Regions from separate parts of the Clavibacter davisi genome, predicted to be linked through region 3. Evidence: predicted binding sites of a transcription regulator. Region 3 holds the regulator's gene; each other region holds the start of a gene.

Region 1 (6,325 bases), 1.1 Mb from region 3:
CGTGCTGAGGGTGATGCGGGGCGGGAGCGTCGCCGCTCCCGCCCGTTCGGACTAGAAGTCCATGCCACCCGAGGGGTCGCCGGCCGGGGCCGGGTTCTTCTCGGGCTTGTCGGCGACGACGGCCTCGGTCGTGAGGAACAGGCCGGCGATGGACGCCGCGTTCAGCAGGGCCGAGCGCGTGACCTTCACCGGGTCGTTGATGCCCGCGGCGAGCATGTCGACGTACTCACCCGTGGCGGCGTTGAGGCCGTGACCCGAGGGGAGGTTGCGGACGCGCTCGGCGACGACGCCGGGCTCGAGGCCCGCGTTGATCGCGATCTGCTTGAGCGGAGCGTCGACCGCGACGCGGACGATGTTCGCGCCGGTCGCCTCGTCGCCCTCGAGCTGGAGCTTCTCGAACGCGAGCTTGCCGGCCTGGATGAGGGCGACGCCACCACCGGCGACGATGCCCTCCTCGACGGCGGCCTTCGCGTTGCGGACGGCGTCCTCGATGCGGTGCTTGCGCTCCTTGAGCTCGACCTCGGTCGCCGCGCCGGCCTTGATGACCGCCACGCCGCCGGCGAGCTTCGCGAGGCGCTCCTGGAGCTTCTCGCGGTCGTAGTCGCTGTCGGTGTTGGTGATCTCGTTGCGGATCTGCTGCACGCGCGCCGAGATCTCGGTGGCGTCGCCGCCGCCGTCGACGATCGTGGTCTCGTCCTTGGTGATGACGACCTTGCGGGCCGTGCCGAGCAGGTCGAGGGTGACGTTCTCGAGCTTGAGGCCGACCTCCTCGGCGATGACCTGGCCGCCGGTGAGGATCGCGATGTCCTGCAGCTGCGCCTTGCGACGGTCGCCGAAGCCGGGGGCCTTGACGGCGACCGACTTGAAGATGCCGCGGATCTTGTTCACGACGAGCGTGGCCAGGGCCTCGCCGTCCACGTCCTCCGCGATGATGAGGAGCTGCTTGCCGGACTGGATGACCTTGTCGACGATCGGCAGCAGGTCCTTGATGTTCGAGATCTTCGAGTTGACGATCAGGATGTACGCGTCCTCGAACACGGCCTCCTGGCGCTCGGGGTCGGTGACGAAGTACTGCGACAGGTAGCCCTTGTCGAAGCGCATGCCCTCGGTGAGCTCGAGCTCGGTGCCGAAGGTGTTCGACTCCTCGACGGTGACGACGCCCTCCTTGCCGACCTTGTCGATCGCCTCGGCGATGATCGCGCCGATGGTGGAGTCGCCGGCGGAGATGGACGCGGTGGCGGCGATCTCCTCCTTGGTCTCGATCTCCTTCGCGGCGGCCTTGAGCTCCTCCGTGACGGCGGCGACGGCCTTCTCGATGCCGCGCTTGAGGCTGATGGGGTCGGCACCCGCGGCGACGTTGCGGAGGCCCTCGCGGACCAGGGCCTGCGCGAGGACGGTCGCGGTGGTGGTGCCGTCACCGGCGACGTCGTCGGTCTTCTTGGCGACCTCCTTGACGAGCTCAGCGCCGATCTTCTCGAACGGGTCGTCGAGCTCGATCTCCTTGGCGATGGAGACGCCGTCGTTCGTGATGGTGGGGGCGCCCCACTTCTTCTCGAGGACGACGTTGCGGCCACGCGGGCCGAGGGTCACGCGGACCGCGTCGGCCAGGATGTTGAGGCCGCGCTCGAGGCCGCGGCGGGCTTCTTCGTCAAAAGCGATGATCTTAGCCATGTGTATCTCTCGTCCCTCCCGGACGTCAGGAAAAAGGCAGTCGTCTAGCACTCCCCGTGAGGGAGTGCCAGGGACGATTCTGGCACTCGCCCTACGGGAGTGCAAGCGAGCCGCTCACAGGCGGCGGCCTGGGGGAGGACACGTGGCGGACATGCGCGACGCCGCCGTCCCGGGGACGGCGGCGTCGTGGGAGCGCGGAGTCAGCCCAGCGTGACCTTCTCGGCCTGCAGGCCCTTGGACCCCTGGCCGATCTCGAAGACGACCCGCTGCCCCTCCTCGAGGACCTTGTATCCCGACATCTCTATGGCCGAGTAGTGGACGAAGACGTCCTGCTGGGCGGCGCCGCCCTCTACCGGGTCCACGGTGATGAATCCGAACCCCTTCTCCCCGTTGAACCACTTCACGGTTCCGTTGGCCATGTGCTTCTCCCAGTGCGACTGCGCGATGGCGGGGGCGCGGTACCGCCACCCCCGGGTCGATCGCGGAGCCCTGCATCGGCCCCGCGACACGCCCTCGGGACGGCGGCGTGCAGAGCCGGGACGCGAGGGGCATGCGACCAGGCAGCACGATAGCCAGGCTGGCGCATCCGGTGCCCGGTTTCCCCACGGGCCCGACGGGGCCCGCCGTCGTCTAGCCGCGGGCCGCGTAGTCCGCGCCGAGGACAGCCGTGAGGCGCGCCGCCTGGGCGGCCGCCGTGCCCTGCGCGGGGCGGAACTGCTCGGACTGCTGCACGTCGCCCACCCCGAGCTGCGCCACGAGCCCGCGGGCCGCGCCCTCGTCCGCTGCGTCGTAGTAGTAGACGGTGGTCGTCGTGATGTCGGACGAGCTCGCGTTCACCCGGGAGCCGATCTTCCAGCCGGCCGTCTGGAGCGCTGTGGCGGCCTTGGCCGAGAGGCCCGACGTGCGGGTGCCGTTGAGCACGGTCACGACCATCCCTGGGACCGTGATGGGCGCCACGGTCGGCGTCTCGGTGGGAGCCGCCGCCTCCTCGGAGGCGCTGTCGTTCGGGATGATGTCCGTGAAGGACACCCGGTCGTCGATCACGAACAGCCCGACCACCCCGAGCCCGACGAGGAGGCCCGTGGCGAGCGCCGCCCAGGCGAACGCCCGGAACCGGTGATGGCGAGGGCGCGGGGCGCGGTGCGCGCCGACGCGGCTGAGGTCGCCGGGTACGTCGTCGAACCGGTCGGGAGCGTGGGAGGGCATGGCGGTCTCGAGTCTCCTCGGTAGGGCGCGGGTCAGCGCGCGTTCGGGCGGTGCGGGAGACCGGCGGGGAGCGCTCGCGCGGCGCGGGCCGCGGCGCGCGTCTCACGCAGTCGGAGGAGCCGGCCGACGAGGAGCGGGTCGTAGGCGAGCGCCGGACGCGTCTCGATGAGGGCGCCCAGCAGCTGGTAGTAGCGGGTGGCCGACAGGCCGAAGGCCTGGCGGATGGCCTCCTCCTTGGCCCCGGCGTGCCGGGTCCAGTCGCGTTCGAAGTCGAGGACGGCGCGCGAGCGCTCGTCGAGCTCGACGACGCCCGCGTCCTGGGGAGAGGGGGCGGTGGCGGAGCGGGCTTCGCGGTGGTCCACGGCGTGCTCCTTCCCCGACATCCCCCACATACTAGGGGCGGGATCCTGGGCGCCTCGCGAACGCGCGCGGGGTGTCCCGTCGGGCGGGCGACGGCCGGATCCGCCCACGCCGGGCGGCGAAGCGTCCTCGCCCGAGGAATCCTCGGGGCACCGCGTCGGTTGACCCAGGAGGCGCGCTGGGACGCCGCCCCTAGGATCGACCAGCGAGAAAGGACCCGCACCATGGCCTACGAGATCGAGAAGACCGACGAGCAGTGGCGTCAGGAGCTCTCCCCCGAGGAGTACGCGGTGCTGCGACAGCAGGCCACCGAGCGCCCCTGGACGGGCGAGCTGCTGGACGAGGACCGCACCGGCGTCTACGGCTGCAAGGCCTGCGGTGCCGAGCTCTTCACGAGCGACACGAAGTTCGACTCCCACTGCGGGTGGCCGAGCTTCTACGCGCCGAAGGAGAGCGACGCGGTCAAGCTGTACACCGACACCAGCCTCGGCATGAAGCGCGTCGAGGTCGTCTGCGCACGGTGCGGATCGCACCTCGGGCACGTCTTCGACGACGCCCCGCAGACCCCCACGGGCGACCGGTTCTGCATGAACTCGGTCTCCATGTCGTTCCGCACGGCGGAGTGACCCCGATGCCGCGGCACCGGGCGGGCGGCGACGCCGACCCGACCGGGCCCGGCACCCCCGTGCTCGACGCGCTGCGCGGGCGGCGCTCCCGCTCCTCCGTGGGTGCGGCCTCGCCCTCGCACGAGGACCTCGTCCCGCTCGTCGAGGCCGCCTGCCGGCTGGCCGACCACGGAGGCCTGCGCCCCTGGCGCGTCATCGAGATCCGCGGGACCGCGCGCGACCGCCTCGGCGCGGCGATGGACGAGGCGGCAGGTGACGCCGGATCCGGCAAGCACGGCAAGAAGGTCCATCGCGCGAGCCTGCTCGTCGCCGTGGTCGTCCGCCGCACGCCCAGCCGCAAGGTCCCGGAGTGGGAGCAGGAGGCCGTCGCCGCCGGCGTGGCCCACGCGCTCACGCTGCTGCTCGAGGAGCAGGGCTGGGGCGTCTTCTGGCGCACCGGGGGTCTCACGCGCAGCGACCCGGTCCGCCGCATGCACGGGCTGTCCGACGGGGAGGACCTGCTCGGGTGGCTGTACGTCGGCGACGCCGAACCCGACGGCAAGGGCCCGCGCATCGTCGTCCCCGGCGAGCGGATGATCACGGTCCTCGACTGAGGCGACCGTCTCGAGCCGGCCACGGGACTCGAACCCGTAACCGCCGCATTACAAGTGCGGTGCGCTACCAATTGCGCCAGGCCGGCCGACCGCCCTCGCGGGCCGTCGATCCATCATAGGAGCCGGTGCGCCGCCTACGGCGCGGTGGCGGGGGTCGCCTCGGGGGCGGGCGTCGGCGTGGAGGTCGGGTCCTGCCCCGCGGCCTGCAGCACGAACGCCGCGAACGCCTTGGCGTCGTCCGGCTGACCCGTGTACTGCCGCTCGCCGACGACGATGACGGGAGCGCCGACGACCTTCGCGACGTTGGAGTCGGGGATGTCGCCGTTGAGGACGCGATCGGTGGCGGCGTTGACCCAGGACTGGAAGCGCTGGTCCGCGATGCACTTCGCCACGTCGGGCGACGAGGCGCCAGCCTGCCCCGCGAGCTCCGTGATGCGCTCGTCGCTGAGCCCCGTGCTCTGCTCCGCCGGCTGCTCCGCGAACAGGGACGCGTTGAACGCCCAGAAGTCGTCGGGCGAGGTGTCGGCGACGCAGGCGGCGGCGTTGGCAGCGCGCTGCGAGTACCCCTGCGACTTGCTCGTGAGTATGGCGACGGGGTGCACCTCGACGGTGGCGGCGCCGGACTGCAGCCACCCCTCCATCTGCGCCCCGTTCGTGTCCTGGAACTCCTTGCACGCCGTGCAGAGGTAGTCGACGTACACGCGGATGTGGGCGACGCCGGCGGCCTCGGACTGGGTGGGGACCGGGACCTGCTGCGGCTCGAGCGCCCGGGTGGGGACGGCTGCCAGGTCCTTGCCGATGAGGATGCCGTCGCTCGCCATGTTCTGGGGGCCGGGTCCGGCGGGGCGGGCGCCCTGGACGACGATGAGGCCGACCACGACCACGACGGCGACGAGCGCCACCGCGATGCCGCCGCGCACGAGGCCGCGCGTCGCGACGTCGCGACGTCGCTGCTTCATGCGGTTGAGCCGGGCCTTCTCGCGCGCCGCCTCGCGGCGTCGACGATGGCCGCCGTGCGGTTCGTGCGCGGGCGGCGTGCTGCTCATGGATCCTCGCTCAGGGGATGGATGTCGGGTGCGGGCGGGCTCCCGCACGACCTCAGGACTCTAGGCGGGCAGCCTGGGAAAGCGATGACGCGGCCGCGCGAGGAGGTCGTCCATCCGACGATACAGGCTCGGCGGCGGAGGTCCCCAGGTGGGGAATAGCCGCCGATCCGCATCATGGTGCGCTTCCCGCTCCATGGCCCTCGTGCAATACTCATCGGGTGGTCGTCGTCGCCCACAGCGATGAGCCATGAGCATCACATCCATCACCACGGATCGTCGGGCACGTACCTGCCCGTGAAGGAGAACACCGAAATGGCATCAGTAACTTTCGACAAGGCCACGCGCCTGTACCCGGGCTCCACCCGCCCGGCCGTCGACCAGATCGACCTGGAGGTCGCCGACGGCGAGTTCCTCGTCCTCGTCGGCCCGTCCGGCTGCGGCAAGTCGACCACCCTCCGCATGCTCGCGGGCCTCGAGGAGGTCAACGACGGCAACATCTTCATCGGCGACCGCAACGTCACGGACGTGCCGCCGAAGGACCGCGACATCGCGATGGTGTTCCAGAACTACGCGCTGTACCCCCACATGACCGTCGCCGAGAACATGGGCTTCGCGCTCAAGATCGCCGGCGTCGGCAAGGACGAGCGGGCCACCCGCGTCCTCGAGGCCGCCAAGCTCCTCGACCTCGAGCCCTACCTCAGCCGGAAGCCCAAGGCCCTCTCCGGCGGCCAGCGCCAGCGCGTCGCCATGGGCCGCGCCATCGTGCGCCAGCCGCAGGTGTTCCTCATGGACGAGCCGCTGTCGAACCTCGACGCCAAGCTCC
Region 2 (6,325 bases), 1.2 Mb from region 3:
TCGACGACCTCGCCGCGCTCATGCACCTGGAGACGACCACGTTCGTCACCGACGCGTGGTCGTCCGACGCGATGCGCGGCGAGCTCACCTCCCGTCACGGCTGGTACGTCGTGGCTGCCGACGAGGCCGACGGCGGGATCCTCGGCTACGCCGGCTTGTCCTGCCCGCGGGGGGCGCAGGCGGCCGACGTGCAGACCATCGCCGTCGCCGAGTCCGCCCGGGGCCGCGGCATCGGCCGCGCACTGCTCACGCGCCTCGTCGCCGAGGCCCACGCCCGCGGCGCGCGCGAGGTGCTGCTGGAGGTGCGCGCGGACAACCCTGTCGCCCAGGCGCTCTACACCTCGCTCGGCTTCGAGCCCATCGCCGTCCGCCCGCACTACTACCAGCCCGACGACGTGGACGCGGTCGTGATGCGCGTCGCCCTCGGCGGCACCCCGCCGTCGATCGCCGAGCCCCGCGACGCCGCGGCCTCCGCCACGGGCGGTCCCGGAGTCGGCACGGAGGCGCGAGCCGACGACGACGCCTGCGTCGACGAGGACGAGTGCGACGCGACCGCCGGCCCCCTCGTCCTCGGCATCGAGACCTCCTGCGACGAGACGGGCATCGGCATCGTCCGCGGCCAGACCCTCCTCGCCAACGTCATCTCCAGCTCCATGGACGAGCACGCGCGCTACGGCGGTGTCGTGCCCGAGGTCGCGGCCCGCGCGCACCTCGAGGCGCTGACCCCGGCCATCGACGCGGCCCTCGAGGACGCCGGCGTCACGCTCCGCGAGCTCGACGCGATCGCGGTCACCGCGGGCCCCGGCCTCTCGGGCGCGCTGATGGTGGGCGTCGGCGCGGCGAAGGCGCTCGCCGTGGCCCTCGACATCCCGCTGCACGGCGTCAACCACCTCGTCGGCCACGTCGGCGCCGACCTGCTCAGCCTCGACGGCGGATCCGGCCGCCCGCTCGAGACCCCGTCCATCGCGCTCCTCGTCTCCGGCGGACACACCTCGCTGCTGCTCGTGCGCGACCTGGTCGACGACGTCGAGCTCCTCGGCGAGACCATCGACGACGCCGCGGGCGAGGCGTTCGACAAGGTCGCCCGCGTCCTCGGCCTGCCGTACCCCGGCGGCCCGCACATCGACCGGGTCGCGGCCGACGGCGACCCGAGGGCGATCCGCTTCCCCCGTGGCCTCTCCCTCCCCAAGGACATGGAGCGCCACCGCTACGACTTCTCGTTCTCCGGTCTCAAGACCGCGGTCGCCCGCTGGGTCGAGAAGCGCCAGGACGCGGGCGAGCCCGTGCCGGTCGCCGACGTCGCCGCGAGCTTCCGCGAGGCCGTGGTCGACGTGCTGCTCACGAAGGCCGTCGCCGCGTGCGTCGACCACGGGATCCCGCGCCTGCTGCTGGGCGGCGGCGTCGTCGCGAACGCGCGCGTGCGGGAGCTCGCGGCGGAGCGGTGCGCGGCCGCGGGCATCGAGCTGCGGATCCCGCCGCTGTCCCTCTGCACCGACAACGGCGCGATGATCGCGGCCCTCGGCGCCCGCCTCGTCACCTCCGGGCGTGCGCCGTCCGGCCTCGCGTTCGGCGCCGACTCCACGCTCCCCGTCACCGTCGTGCAGGTCGGCTGAGCCGGCGCACTGCAGCGACGCGCCGTGCGCATTGCATCCATTGCGCGCGTCCTCTCGCGCCGGGCCCGGAACACGGTATGTTCCCAGGGACGAAAGGAACCACCATGACCGATCCGCAGAATCCGGACCGCTCCTCCGACGACTTCCCGCCCGCACCGAGCCAGCCCTCCTACCCGGCGGCGCCCGCGGCCGGATCCGGCTCGCCCTACGCGGCCCCCTACCAGCCCGGCCAGGGCGGTGCGCCCAAGAAGGGCCTCGCCATCACGTCGCTGGTGCTCGGCATCGTGTCGCTGGTGCTCTCGATCCCCCTTTGGTTCCTCACGTTCTTCGTGGGCATCGCGGCGATCGTCACGGGCGTCCTCGCGCGCAAGCGCAACCCCGGCACCAAGGGCTTCTGGCTCACCGGCCTCATCCTCGGCATCGTCGGCGTGCTGGTCAGCGTGCTGATCGGCATCTTCGCGCTCGTGGTCCTCAACGCCATCAGCACCGGCCAGATCAACGGCACGCCGATCCCGATGCCGTCCGGGCGCTAGCACGCACCACCGCATCACACGCGCGGCCGTCCCCTCGGGGCGGCCGCGTCGTCGTGTCCGGGCAGCGGCCCGGCGGTCGGGCGTCAGCCCGCGTGCACCCCGTGCCGGTCCGCGAGGATCGCCACGCGCCGCCCGCCCACGCGCGTCGCGATGAGCGTCGCCGACGCGTCGCCCTTCAGCTGGAGTCGCGTCCGCAGCCGCGCCGGATCCACGTCGACTCCGCGCTTCTTGATCTCGAGCGTCCCGATGCCGCGCGCCCGCAGCTCGCGCTTCAGCCGCTGCTCGTCGAGCGGGAGCACCTCGCGCACCCGGAAGCCGCGCGCGAACGGCGTCGCCTGCTCCCGGTCCGCGGTGATCCAGGCGATGCCCTCGCCCACCATCCGCCCGTCGAGCGAGCGCGCGAGGTCGCCGATGAGGCGCGCGCGGATCACGGCGCCGTCCGGCTCGTACAGGTGCTCGCCGAGCTCGCCGAGCTCCGCGTCCGCGCTGTCGGCCGCCGCGGTGAGCTCCGCGTGCGACCCGCCGCTGATCACGAGCGCCGCCCGTCGCACGCCGTCGCGCCGCGTCGGCCCGAACCACAGGCCCATCTCCACGGCCTGCCCGTCGACCGACACCCACTGCGCCTCCGCCTCCGCGGGGATGAGGTCGCGGTCGAGGCCCGGGCCGAGCTTGATGCCGGCGGCGCGCCCCGCCGCCCGCTCGAACGCGGCGGCGAGCGTGGGGGAGTAGGCGTCCGGATCCGAGATGCGCCGCGTCGACGAGTGCCCCTCCGTGCGCCGCGCCGGATCGAGGTAGACGCCGTCCACGCGACCCACGTCGAACGCCTCGGCCGTGCCCTGCTCGACGACCGCCTCGGGGAACGGCGCGAGGTTCCAGCCGGCGATCGCCGCGGTCACCTCGTCGCGCTCGACCGCCGTGACGCGGATCCCGATGGCCGCCATCGCCATCGCGTCCCCGCCGATCCCGCAGCCGAGGTCGGCGACGTGCGCGACGCCGGCCTGCTGGAAGCGGCCCGCGTGCTGCGCGGCGACCGGCAGCCGGGTGGCCTGCTCGAGCCCGGCCTCCGTGAACAGCATGCGCTCGGCGAAGTCGCCGAACTTCCCCCGCGCCTTCGCGCGCAGGCGGGACTGCGTGAGCACCGCGCGCACCCGCTCGGGGGAGTGGCCCTCGGCGCGCAGGGCGCTCACGATCCGCACGGCGTCATCGCCGGGCTGAGGCTCGGGCAGGGAGTCGAGCAGGCGGAGCCCCTCGAGGGAGAGGACCTCGCGGAGGTCGGTCTGATCCATCCGCCCACCGTATCGGGGCCGCTCCCCACCGATTGGCACTCGCGTTGCGCGAGTGCAAGCGCGGCCCGTAGAATCTCACCTGGCACTCTCCCCCGGAGATTGCCAATGAAGTCTTGTCCCTTAGTCACGAAGGAAGAGGTCAACCGTGTCGGTCTCCATCAAGCCGCTCGAGGATCGCATCGTCATCCAGCAGGTCGAAGCCGAGCAGACCACCGCGTCTGGTCTGGTCATCCCCGACACCGCCAAGGAGAAGCCCCAGGAGGGCGAGGTCGTGGCCGTGGGCCCCGGCCGCATCGACGACAACGGCAACCGCGTCCCCCTCGACGTCGCCGTCGGCGACAAGGTCATCTACTCCAAGTACGGCGGCACCGAGGTCAAGTACGACGGCAAGGACCTCCTCGTCCTCTCCGCGCGCGACGTGCTCGCCGTCATCGAGCGCTGACGCTCCGCACGCAGCGACACCGCACCACGCACCATCGCACCACGCGAGAGCCCGGCCGACACGTTCGGCCGGGCTCCTGTGCGTGCGGGGCCGACGGTCGCACGCCGATGCCCTCAATGGGATCCCGCAGCTGTGGGGGAACACCGACCGGGTGCCTGGGATCTGTGACACTCGTCGAGTGCATGCCGTCCCGATCCTCGCCGCCTCCGCTCTACTCGCCCTCGCCTCCGACGACTCAGCGAGCCGCAGCCTGCTGGCCTCCGCTGTCACCGCGGCCCTCATGGGCCTGGTCTTCCTCGGAGTGGGTGCTCTGGCGTATTCCGGTGTGTGGCGATGGTGGGCCCGCATGAAGCGCCCCATCGTCACCATGTTCTACTTCCCGTACTTGCCCTTGGCGATCGGCTGGCTGGGCGTGGGTCTTCTGATCATCGGTGCTTTCATCCTCTTCCCGCCAGCCGCTCGCTTGCCCGTCATCTACCTCGGGATCTTCGTGGAGATCCTCGCGGTGTGCAGCGCCATGTGGATGCCTCGTGCGCTCCTGCCTCGGTGGTACCGGGCCGCGAAGGGGCTGGACGGAAGCACGTCGAGCGATCGTCGCTACCCGATCTCGGCGGGCAGCCCGTCGCCGACGCAAGCGGGGGCTGGACCGGCCGCTCAGGGCGGCGCGTCCGGGAAAGACGAGACCGCTGTCAATGACGCGGTCAGCCGGACGTTCGGCTCGGCGGACTGAGCCGAGGCTGACGTGGAGGAGATCGTCTGCTCACGGACGCTGTCGTGATGCGGTCGGCCGCAGGAGTAGTCCACGCCCTCGTCGTCGCGGGAGGTGCCCCGAGCGGCGACACGTCTGCTTCGATCTACGTCGAGTCCTTCCTCGTCGGTGTGGTGATGGTGGCGATCGGGGCGGTCGCGTACACCGGGCTGTGGCGTGCGTGGTCGAGGAACCGATATACCTATCCTTTGGGAATCGGTGTCATGGGAGTGGGAGCCCTCGCCGTATCCGCCGGCAGAGTGCTCCCACCCTTCCTCAGCTCGGTCTTCCTGTACCTCGGGCTGGGCATCGGCGTGGTGGGTGCCATGTCGATGATCGGGGTCCCGAGGGTCCTGCTCCCTGCGTGGTACCGAGCGCGGATGGACATGGACTCTGATCGGAACGGTGAGGACCCGGTCGATCGGCCCTGAACGGCCCCGGCGATCGACGTGACATGCGCTGGCAAGTGTGGAAGCTCGGTCGAGTCGATCACCTGGACCCTATTGCTGGCGAATGCCCTCTCGCCTCAGCAGGTGAGGTGGAAAGGTGCTCAGGCTGTGGGCGACAGCCGGCGCAATTCCCACCATCTGCGAGGCTCAGCAGGTGCTCCCGTTCCGGTCGTCTCCTGCGTATTCATTCAGAGCGATGCTGAGCGAGACGAGCGGCGCGAGCGGAGGCATGTCCTCCCTCGGCATCGCGGCTGAAGGACTCGTGATGGCCATCGTGTTTCTCGCCATCGGGCTGCTGGCATTCTCCGGACTGTGGAGGTGGTGGGCTCGCTTGAAGCCCCCTGTGGTGAGCATCTACTACTTCCCGTATCTGCCGCTCGGCATCGGGTGGATGGGGGTGGGCTACGCGGTCATGGCTCCAGGGTTGTTCCTGCCTCCGGCGATCGAGATGCCGGTCATCTACCTCGGCGTGGCGATCGTGTTTCTCGGCTTGATCGGTATGCGCTTCATGCCCCGGGCGCTCCTGCCTCGGTGGTACAGGGCCGCGAAGGGCCTCGACCGCCGAGCGGCGGATGCGTCTCTAGGCGCCACATTCTCACGCGACTCGCCCAACGGGCGGGCGGGCGACGAGCGCGCATGCCCGGGTGCTGAGTCGCCGACGGGGACACGAGACGGCGTCGCGATGGAAGAAGTGATGAGGAAGGCCTTCGGGTCATCCGACTGAGTCGAGGTGTCGCTCCTCTCGCGCCCGGGAGGCGCCCATGCGTGCGTCGCTTCGGAAGGGACATCGAGCGGCGGCGAGACGCCTACATCGATGACTCTCCGGTGGGGCCCGTTCGTCGAGGTGATGGCTCGGAGCCGAGCCCGATGTCGACACCTTTTCCGGGGTCGGAGGAGGCGCGCACGAGGGTTGTGCTCCTGAGCGACCGCCGGCTCTCGAGGGCAGGGGGTGTGGGGGACGGCCGACGGGGTTCCCCCGATTTGTGAGACTCGGCAGGTGCTGCTGCTTCTGCTCCCGATCTCCGCTTCGTCATCCTCGACCGCGATCGTCGGCATGACGAGTGCCTCGAGCCAGGACGCGTCTTCCCTTGGCATAGCGGCCCGGTTGCTCGTCCCGGCGATCGTCTTCCTCACTGTGGGTGCTCTCGCCTACTCTGGACTTTGGAGGTCGTGGGCTCGGTGGAAGCCACCTGTGGTGAGCATCTACTACTTCCCGTACCTACCGTTGGGCATCGGCTGGACGGGAGTGGGCCT
Region 3 (6,325 bases):
GCCTCGTCGAGCACGACGAACGCGTTGTTGAGGGTGCGCCCGCGCATGTAGGCGAGCGGCGCCACCTCGATGGTGTTGGAGGCCATGAGCTTCGGGACGAGCTCGGGATCCATCATCTCGTTGAGCGCGTCGAACAGCGGCCGGAGGTACGGGTCGATCTTGTCGGTCAGCGAGCCGGGCAGGTAGCCGAGCCGCTCGCCCGCCTCGACGGCCGGGCGGGTGAGGATGATCCGCTCGACCTCCTTGCGCTGCAGCGCCTGGACGGCCTTGGCCATGGCGAGGTAGGTCTTGCCGGTGCCCGCGGGGCCGATGCCGAACACGATCGTGCTCGCGTCGATGGCGTCGACGTACTGCTTCTGGCCGGGCGTCTTGGGGCGCACGACGCGGCCGCGCGACTGCACGATGGCCTCGCTCAGCACGTCGGACAGCGTCCGGGCGTCGTCCTGGCCGAGCCGGCGCGCGCTCGTCTCGATCTCCTGCGGTTCCACGTGCTGTCCGTCCTCCACCATCGCCACGACCTCGTCGATGAGCCGACGGGCCGACGCCACGTCCGCCCGGGTGCCGACGAGCGTGATCTCGTTGCCGCGGACCCGGACGTCGACGTCCGGGTGCTCGCGCTCGATCTGCCGGAGCAGCCGGTCCTGCGGCCCGAGGAGGCGCACCATGAGCACGCCGTCCATCGTCGCCGTCTGCTCGACGCGCTCCTCCTCCGCGGACGCGCCGCCCCGCGGGTCAGAACCCGACATGGTCCCCCTGGCCGAAGCCCGCGAGCACGTGCGCGTGCACGTGGAAGACCGTCTGGCCGGCCGCCGCGCCCGTGTTGAAGACGAGGCGGAACTGCCCGCCCGCCCGCTCGGCGCCGATGCGCGACGCGAGGTCGACGACCTCCGCGAGGAGGCCCGGGTCGCCCGCGGCGAGCTCGACGACATCGCGGTACGCGGCCGTCTTCGGCACGACCAGGACGTGGACGGGGGCCTTCGGGGCGATGTCCTGGAACGCGATCACGCGCTCGGTCTCCGCGACGATCTCGGCCGGGATCTCGCGGGCGACGATGCGCTCGAAGACGGTGGGCTCTCGGGTCTCGCTCATGCGTCCAGCCTACGCGGCGCCCGCGACGTCACCATCGCCCGAGGGCCGCGTTCACGAGCGCGAGCGCTGCGGGTCCTGCGGTGGACGTGCGGAGGATGCCCGAGCCGAGCGCGACCGGGATCGCCCCGGCCTCCCGGAGCACCTCGACCTCCGCCGGGCTGATGCCGCCCTCGGGTCCCACGACGAGGAGCACGTCGGTCGCCTCGGCCTCGGCGGGGGCGGCGAGGTCGAGCGCGGACAGCCGCGTCGCGGCGGTCGGGTCGAGCACGAGCACGCGGGCGGTGGCGGCCATCCGCGCGAGGTCCTTCGTCGTCGCGAGCCCCTCCACGCCGGGCACGCGCGGGCGGATGGACTGCTTCACGGCCTCGCGCACGATCGCGCGCCAGCGGTCCCGCCCCTTGGCGACCTTGGCGCCCTCCCAGCGGGAGATGGAGCGCTGCGCCTGCCACGGGATCACGGCGTCGACGCCCAGCTCGGTCGCGGCCTGCACAGCCAGCTCGTCGCGATCGCCCTTCGCGAGCGCCTGCACGAGCACGACGCGCGGCGACGGCTCGGGGTGCTCCTCGACACCGTCGACCCGCAGCTCCAGCCGCTGCGGATCCGCGGTCGTGACGGTGCACGACGCGATCGTCCCGCGCCCGTCGCCGACGAGCAGGCCCTCGCCCGCGCGGATCCGGCCGACGGTGACCGCGTGGCGCGACTCCGCGGCGCCGAGCGCGACGACCCGGCCGACGGCCAGGTCACCGTCACCGAGGTCGTCCGCGAGGTGGAAGTGCGCCACGGTCAGACGTTGAGGAAGCGGTCGCGGAGCTTCTGGAAGAGGCCCTGCTGGAAGTGCGCGAGGTGGGGCGCGGGAGCCTTGTTGCGCTTCGCGAACTGCTGGATGAGGTCGCGCTCCCTGTGGTCGAGCTTCTGCGGCGTCACCACCTGGATGCCGATCTTGAGGTCGCCGCGCCCCGAGCCGCGGAGCTTCGTCACGCCGCGGCCTCGCACCGTGATGATCTCGGCGCTCTGGATGCCGGGGCGGAGCTCGAGGTCCACCGCGCCGTCGAGCGCCTCGATGCGCGCGTCGCTGCCGAGGATCGCGTCGACCATGCTCACCTCGACCGTGGCGAGCAGGTCGTCGCCGTTGCGGCTGAAGACGTCGTGGTGCGCGACCTTGATCTCCAGGTAGAGGTCGCCGTTCGGTCCGCCCGCGGGGCCGACCTCGCCGGAGCCCGGCATCTGGAGGCGGAGGCCCGTATCGACGCCGGCCGGGATGTCGACCGGCACCGTGCGGCGCGCGCGGACGCGGCCCTGGCCGGCGCACGTGGGGCAGGGGTGCGGGATGACGGTGCCGTAGCCGCGGCAGGTGCCGCAGGGGCTCGACGTCATGACGTTGCCGAGGAGCGAGCGCACCTGGCGCTGGATGCTGCCGGAGCCGCGGCAGATGTCGCACGTGACGGCGCTCGTGCCGGGCTGCGCGCAGGATCCGTGGCACGTGTCGCACACGACGGCCGTGTCGATCTCGAGGTCGCGGTGCACGCCGAAGATGACCTCCTCGAGCTCGACCTCGACGCGGAGGAGCGCGTCCTGGCCGCGCTCCTGGCGCGAGCGCGGACCGCGCCCCCCTCCGCCCTGCTGGCCGCCGAAGAACGTCTCGAAGATGTCGCCGAACCCGCCGAAGCCCTGGCCGCCGCCGCCGAACCCGGCCTGCGGGCCGAGGTCGTACTGCTGGCGCTGCTGCGGGTCGGACAGCACGTCGTACGCGTGCGTCACGAGCTTGAACCGCTCGGCGGCGTCGGGGGCGTCGTTGACGTCCGGGTGCAGCTGGCGCGCCTGCTTGCGGTACGCCTTCTTGATCTCCTCGGACGTCGCCTCGCGGCTCACGCCCAGTACTTCGTAGTGGTCAGCCACGTCGGGCCCTTCGGTGGTGATGGTCGTGGGGAACAGGGGCGGTGCGCCGGCGTGCGGGCGTCACCGCTCCTCGAGCAGGCGCGAGAGGTAGCGCGCGACCGCGCGCACCGACGCCATGTTGGTGGAGTAGTCCATGCGGGTCGGGCCCAGCACGCCGAGGCGCGCGAGCACGCCTCCCGACGAGCTGTAGCCGCTGGTGAGCACGCTCGTCTCGCCGAGCCCGAACGGGGCGTTCTCCCGCCCGATGCTCACGGAGACGCCGTGCTGGTCGGCTTCCATCTCGCCGAGCAGGCGCAGGAGCACCACCTGCTCCTCGATCGCCTCGAGGACGGGCGAGATGCTGCCCGGGAAGTCGCGCTCGGTGCGGGCGAGGTTCGCGGATCCGGCGAGCAGCAGGCGCTCCTGCCGGTTCGCGAGCACCTGCTCGACGAGCGTGCCCGCGAGAGCCGCGGCGGCGGCCCGCTGGGCGGGCTCCACCTCGTCGGCCAGGGTCTCGAGGCGTGCGGCCGCCTCGGCGAGGCCGAGACCGCCGACGGCCGCGTTCACCCGCGTGCGCATGGCCGCGAGGAACTCCTGGTCGGGATCGCCCTGGAGCTCGACGACGCGCTGCTCGACGCGGCCCGTGTCGGTGATGAGCACGGTGAGCACGCGCGTGGCCGACAGCGCGACCAGCTCGACGTGCTTCACGTGGCTCGTCGCGAGCGACGGGTACTGCACGAGCGCGACCTGGTTGGTGAGCTGCGCGAGGAGCCGCACGGTGCGCGCGAGCACGTCGTCGAGGTCGACCGACTGGCCGAGGAACACGTGGATGGCCTGGCGCTGCGCCGGGGTGAGCGGGCGCACGTCCGCGAGCTGGTCGACGAAGAGCCGGTAGCCCTTGTCCGTCGGCACGCGTCCCGAGGAGGTGTGCGGCGCCGCGATGAGCTCCTCCTCCTCGAGCAGGGCCATGTCGTTGCGGATGGTGGCGGCCGAGACGCCGAAGGCGTGGCGCTCCACGATGGACTTGGAGCCCACGGGCTCACGGGAGGACACGTAGTCCTGCACGATCACCCGGAGGACGTCGAGTCCGCGTTCCGAGACCATGGCGGCTCCCTCCTGGCACTCGTCGGTTCTGACTGCCAATCGTACCGCGTGGATCCGACGGCCCGGCATTGCCGGTCGCGCGTCGGCGGAGGTAGCGTGGTGGGGCCGGGCGAGGCCGGGCACCACCCACACGATCCCGCGCGATCCACCGGCCGTCGGCCCGTGCCGTGCACCGAGAGGCCCGCGATGTCCGCACCCGATCCCCACCCCTACGGCGCCCCCGCCCCCCTCACCCCGGGCGAGGACCGGCTGTGGGCGTCGCTGACGCACTTCCTCGCGATCCTCATCGTGCCGTCGTTCATCGTCTGGCTCGTGTTCCGGGAACGCGGTCGCTTCACGGACCAGGAGGGCAAGGAGGCGACGAACTGGACGATCAACGTCGCCGGCGTGCTCGTCATCCTCAACGTGCTCCAGGCCGTCTTCGTGGTCATCCCGTTCCTCGGGATCCTCATCTCCGTGCTGCTCGGCCTCGTGATCTTCGCGGTCGTCGTGGTCAACATCGTGTTCGCGATCATCGGCGGCGCGCGCGTGCAGGGCGGTCGGCCCTACCGCTACCCGCTCAACATCCGGTGGATCAAGTAGTCGGGGACCGATGAGCGCCAGGATCCGCCACGTCGCCGTGGACTGCCGGGACCCGCACGCGCTCTCGCTCTTCTGGGCGGGCGTCACCGGCTTCGCGGAGGATCCGGACGAGCCCAACCGCCCCGACGAGGACGCGGCGTGGCTCGGCGACCCGGTGTCGGGCCTCGGCATCATCCTGCAGCGCACGGACGCGCCGAAGACGGCGAAGAACCGGGTGCACCTCGATCTGGCGCCCGACGACCGCACGCGCGACGAGGAGGTCGACCGGGTGCTCGCCCTCGGCGCGACGCTCGTCGCCGACCGGCGGAACGCGGACGGCAGCGGGTGGGTCGTGCTCGCCGACCCGGAGGGGAACGAGTTCTGCGTGGAGCGCAGCGACGCCGAGCGCGAGGCGGGCGACGAGGTGGGCGCGGTCGTCCTCTGACCCGGCGGCGGTGCGCGCCGGCCTCGAGGAGGCGGCGGACCACGGCCCGTGTCAGTCCTCGAGGAGGCGGCGGACCACGGCGTCGGCGAGGAGCCGCCCCGACAGGGTGAGCACGAGGGTGCCCGCGAGGGCGGCGCGCGGGTCCACGAGGCCGTCGGCGATGAGCCCGGCGACCTGGCGGCGCCCCTCGACGGTGAGGGTGGGAATGGACAGGCCGTCGCGGATCCGCGCCCCGAGCAGGACCCGCTCCACCTCGCGCGTGGCGTCGTCGAGGTTCTCGCGGCCGGCGCCCGGGGAGGCGCCCGCGAGCACGCGGTCGGCGTAGGCGGCCGGGTGCTTCACGTTCCACCAGCGCACGCCGCCGACGTGGCTGTGCGCGCCGGGTCCGACGCCCCACCAGTCGTGGCCCTGCCAGTACGCGAGGTTGTGGCGGCTGCGGCGGCCGCCGCGGGCCCAGTTGCTCACCTCGTACCACTCGTAGCCGGCCTCGCCCAGCATGCGGTCGGCCAGCTCGTACATGTCGGCCTGGAGGTCCTCGTCGGGCTCGGGCACCTCGCCGCGGCGGATCTGCCGCGCGAGCTTCGTGCCGGGCTCCACGATGAGCGCGTACGCGGACAGGTGGTCGGGCTCCTGGGCGATCGCCTGCTCGAGCGAGGCGCGCCAGTCGTCGATACTCTCCCCCGGCGTGCCGTAGATGAGGTCGAGGCTCACCTCGAGCCCGGCCGCGCGGGCGCCGCGGACGACGGGCGCGATGCGGGCGGGGTCGTGCGTGCGCTCCAGCGTCGCCAGCACGCGCGGCACGGCCGACTGCATGCCGAACGAGACGCGCGTGAAGCCGCCCGCCGCGAGGGCCGCGAGGTAGGCGTCGTCGACGCTGTCGGGGTTCGCCTCGGTCGTGACCTCGGCGCCCTCCGCGATGCCCCACGTCTCGCGCACGGCGTCGAGCATCCGCACCAGGTCCTCCACCGGCAGGAGGGTGGGCGTGCCGCCGCCGAGGAACACGGTGGAGGCGGGCCGTGCGGGTACGCCGGAGTCGCGGAGGGCGGATCCGGCGAACCGCACCTCCTGCACGGCCTGCGACGCGTAGTCCGACTGCTTCACGCCCCGGAGCTCGGGCGCCGTGTAGGTGTTGAAGTCGCAGTAGCCGCAGCGCACGCGGCAGAACGGCACGTGCAGGTAGACGCCGAACGCGCGCTCGTCGGCGCCCGCGGACGCGGAGGCGGGCAGCAGGCCGTCGGCGGGGGCGGGATC

Evidence for each region. The regulator HrcA, encoded in region 3, represses chaperone genes, less so after heat shock. The targets are predictions, from matches to a motif close to TTNGCACTCGNNNNNNNCGAGTGCNAA.
Region 1: the regulator HrcA is predicted to act here: its motif matches at 1,716-1,742, upstream of groL (chaperonin GroEL).
Region 2: the regulator HrcA is predicted to act here: its motif matches at 3,465-3,491, upstream of groES (co-chaperone GroES).

The regions. Positions count from the first base shown of each region.
Region 1 is NZ_CP199882.1:2,767,884-2,774,208, forward strand. Features, by position in the region: gene groL (chaperonin GroEL) at 52-1,671, opposite strand; gene ACU4ZT_RS13080 (cold-shock protein) at 1,872-2,090, opposite strand; gene ACU4ZT_RS13085 (LytR C-terminal domain-containing protein) at 2,302-2,877, opposite strand; gene ACU4ZT_RS13090 (DUF3263 domain-containing protein) at 2,910-3,239, opposite strand; gene msrB (peptide-methionine (R)-S-oxide reductase MsrB) at 3,462-3,863, shown strand; gene ACU4ZT_RS13100 (nitroreductase family protein) at 3,869-4,456, shown strand; tRNA gene ACU4ZT_RS13105 (tRNA-Thr) at 4,470-4,542, opposite strand; gene ACU4ZT_RS13110 (DsbA family protein) at 4,591-5,502, opposite strand; gene ACU4ZT_RS13115 (ABC transporter ATP-binding protein) at 5,815-6,325, shown strand, end outside.
Region 2 is NZ_CP199882.1:2,884,199-2,890,523, reverse strand. Features, by position in the region: gene tsaD (tRNA (adenosine(37)-N6)-threonylcarbamoyltransferase complex transferase subunit TsaD) at 1-1,613, shown strand, start outside; gene ACU4ZT_RS13625 (DUF4190 domain-containing protein) at 1,718-2,146, shown strand; gene ACU4ZT_RS13620 (class I SAM-dependent methyltransferase) at 2,230-3,432, opposite strand; gene groES (co-chaperone GroES) at 3,578-3,874, shown strand; gene ACU4ZT_RS13610 (hypothetical protein) at 4,053-4,604, shown strand; gene ACU4ZT_RS13605 (hypothetical protein) at 4,652-5,053, shown strand; gene ACU4ZT_RS13600 (hypothetical protein) at 5,268-5,795, shown strand; gene ACU4ZT_RS13595 (hypothetical protein) at 6,069-6,325, shown strand, end outside.
Region 3 is NZ_CP199882.1:1,717,573-1,723,897, reverse strand. Features, by position in the region: gene ACU4ZT_RS08200 (PhoH family protein) at 1-746, opposite strand, end outside; gene ACU4ZT_RS08195 (HIT domain-containing protein) at 733-1,089, opposite strand; gene ACU4ZT_RS08190 (16S rRNA (uracil(1498)-N(3))-methyltransferase) at 1,118-1,870, opposite strand; gene dnaJ (molecular chaperone DnaJ) at 1,873-2,985, opposite strand; gene hrcA (heat-inducible transcriptional repressor HrcA) at 3,046-4,068, opposite strand; gene ACU4ZT_RS08175 (DUF4870 domain-containing protein) at 4,255-4,650, shown strand; gene ACU4ZT_RS08170 (VOC family protein) at 4,661-5,074, shown strand; gene hemW (radical SAM family heme chaperone HemW) at 5,126-6,325, opposite strand, start outside.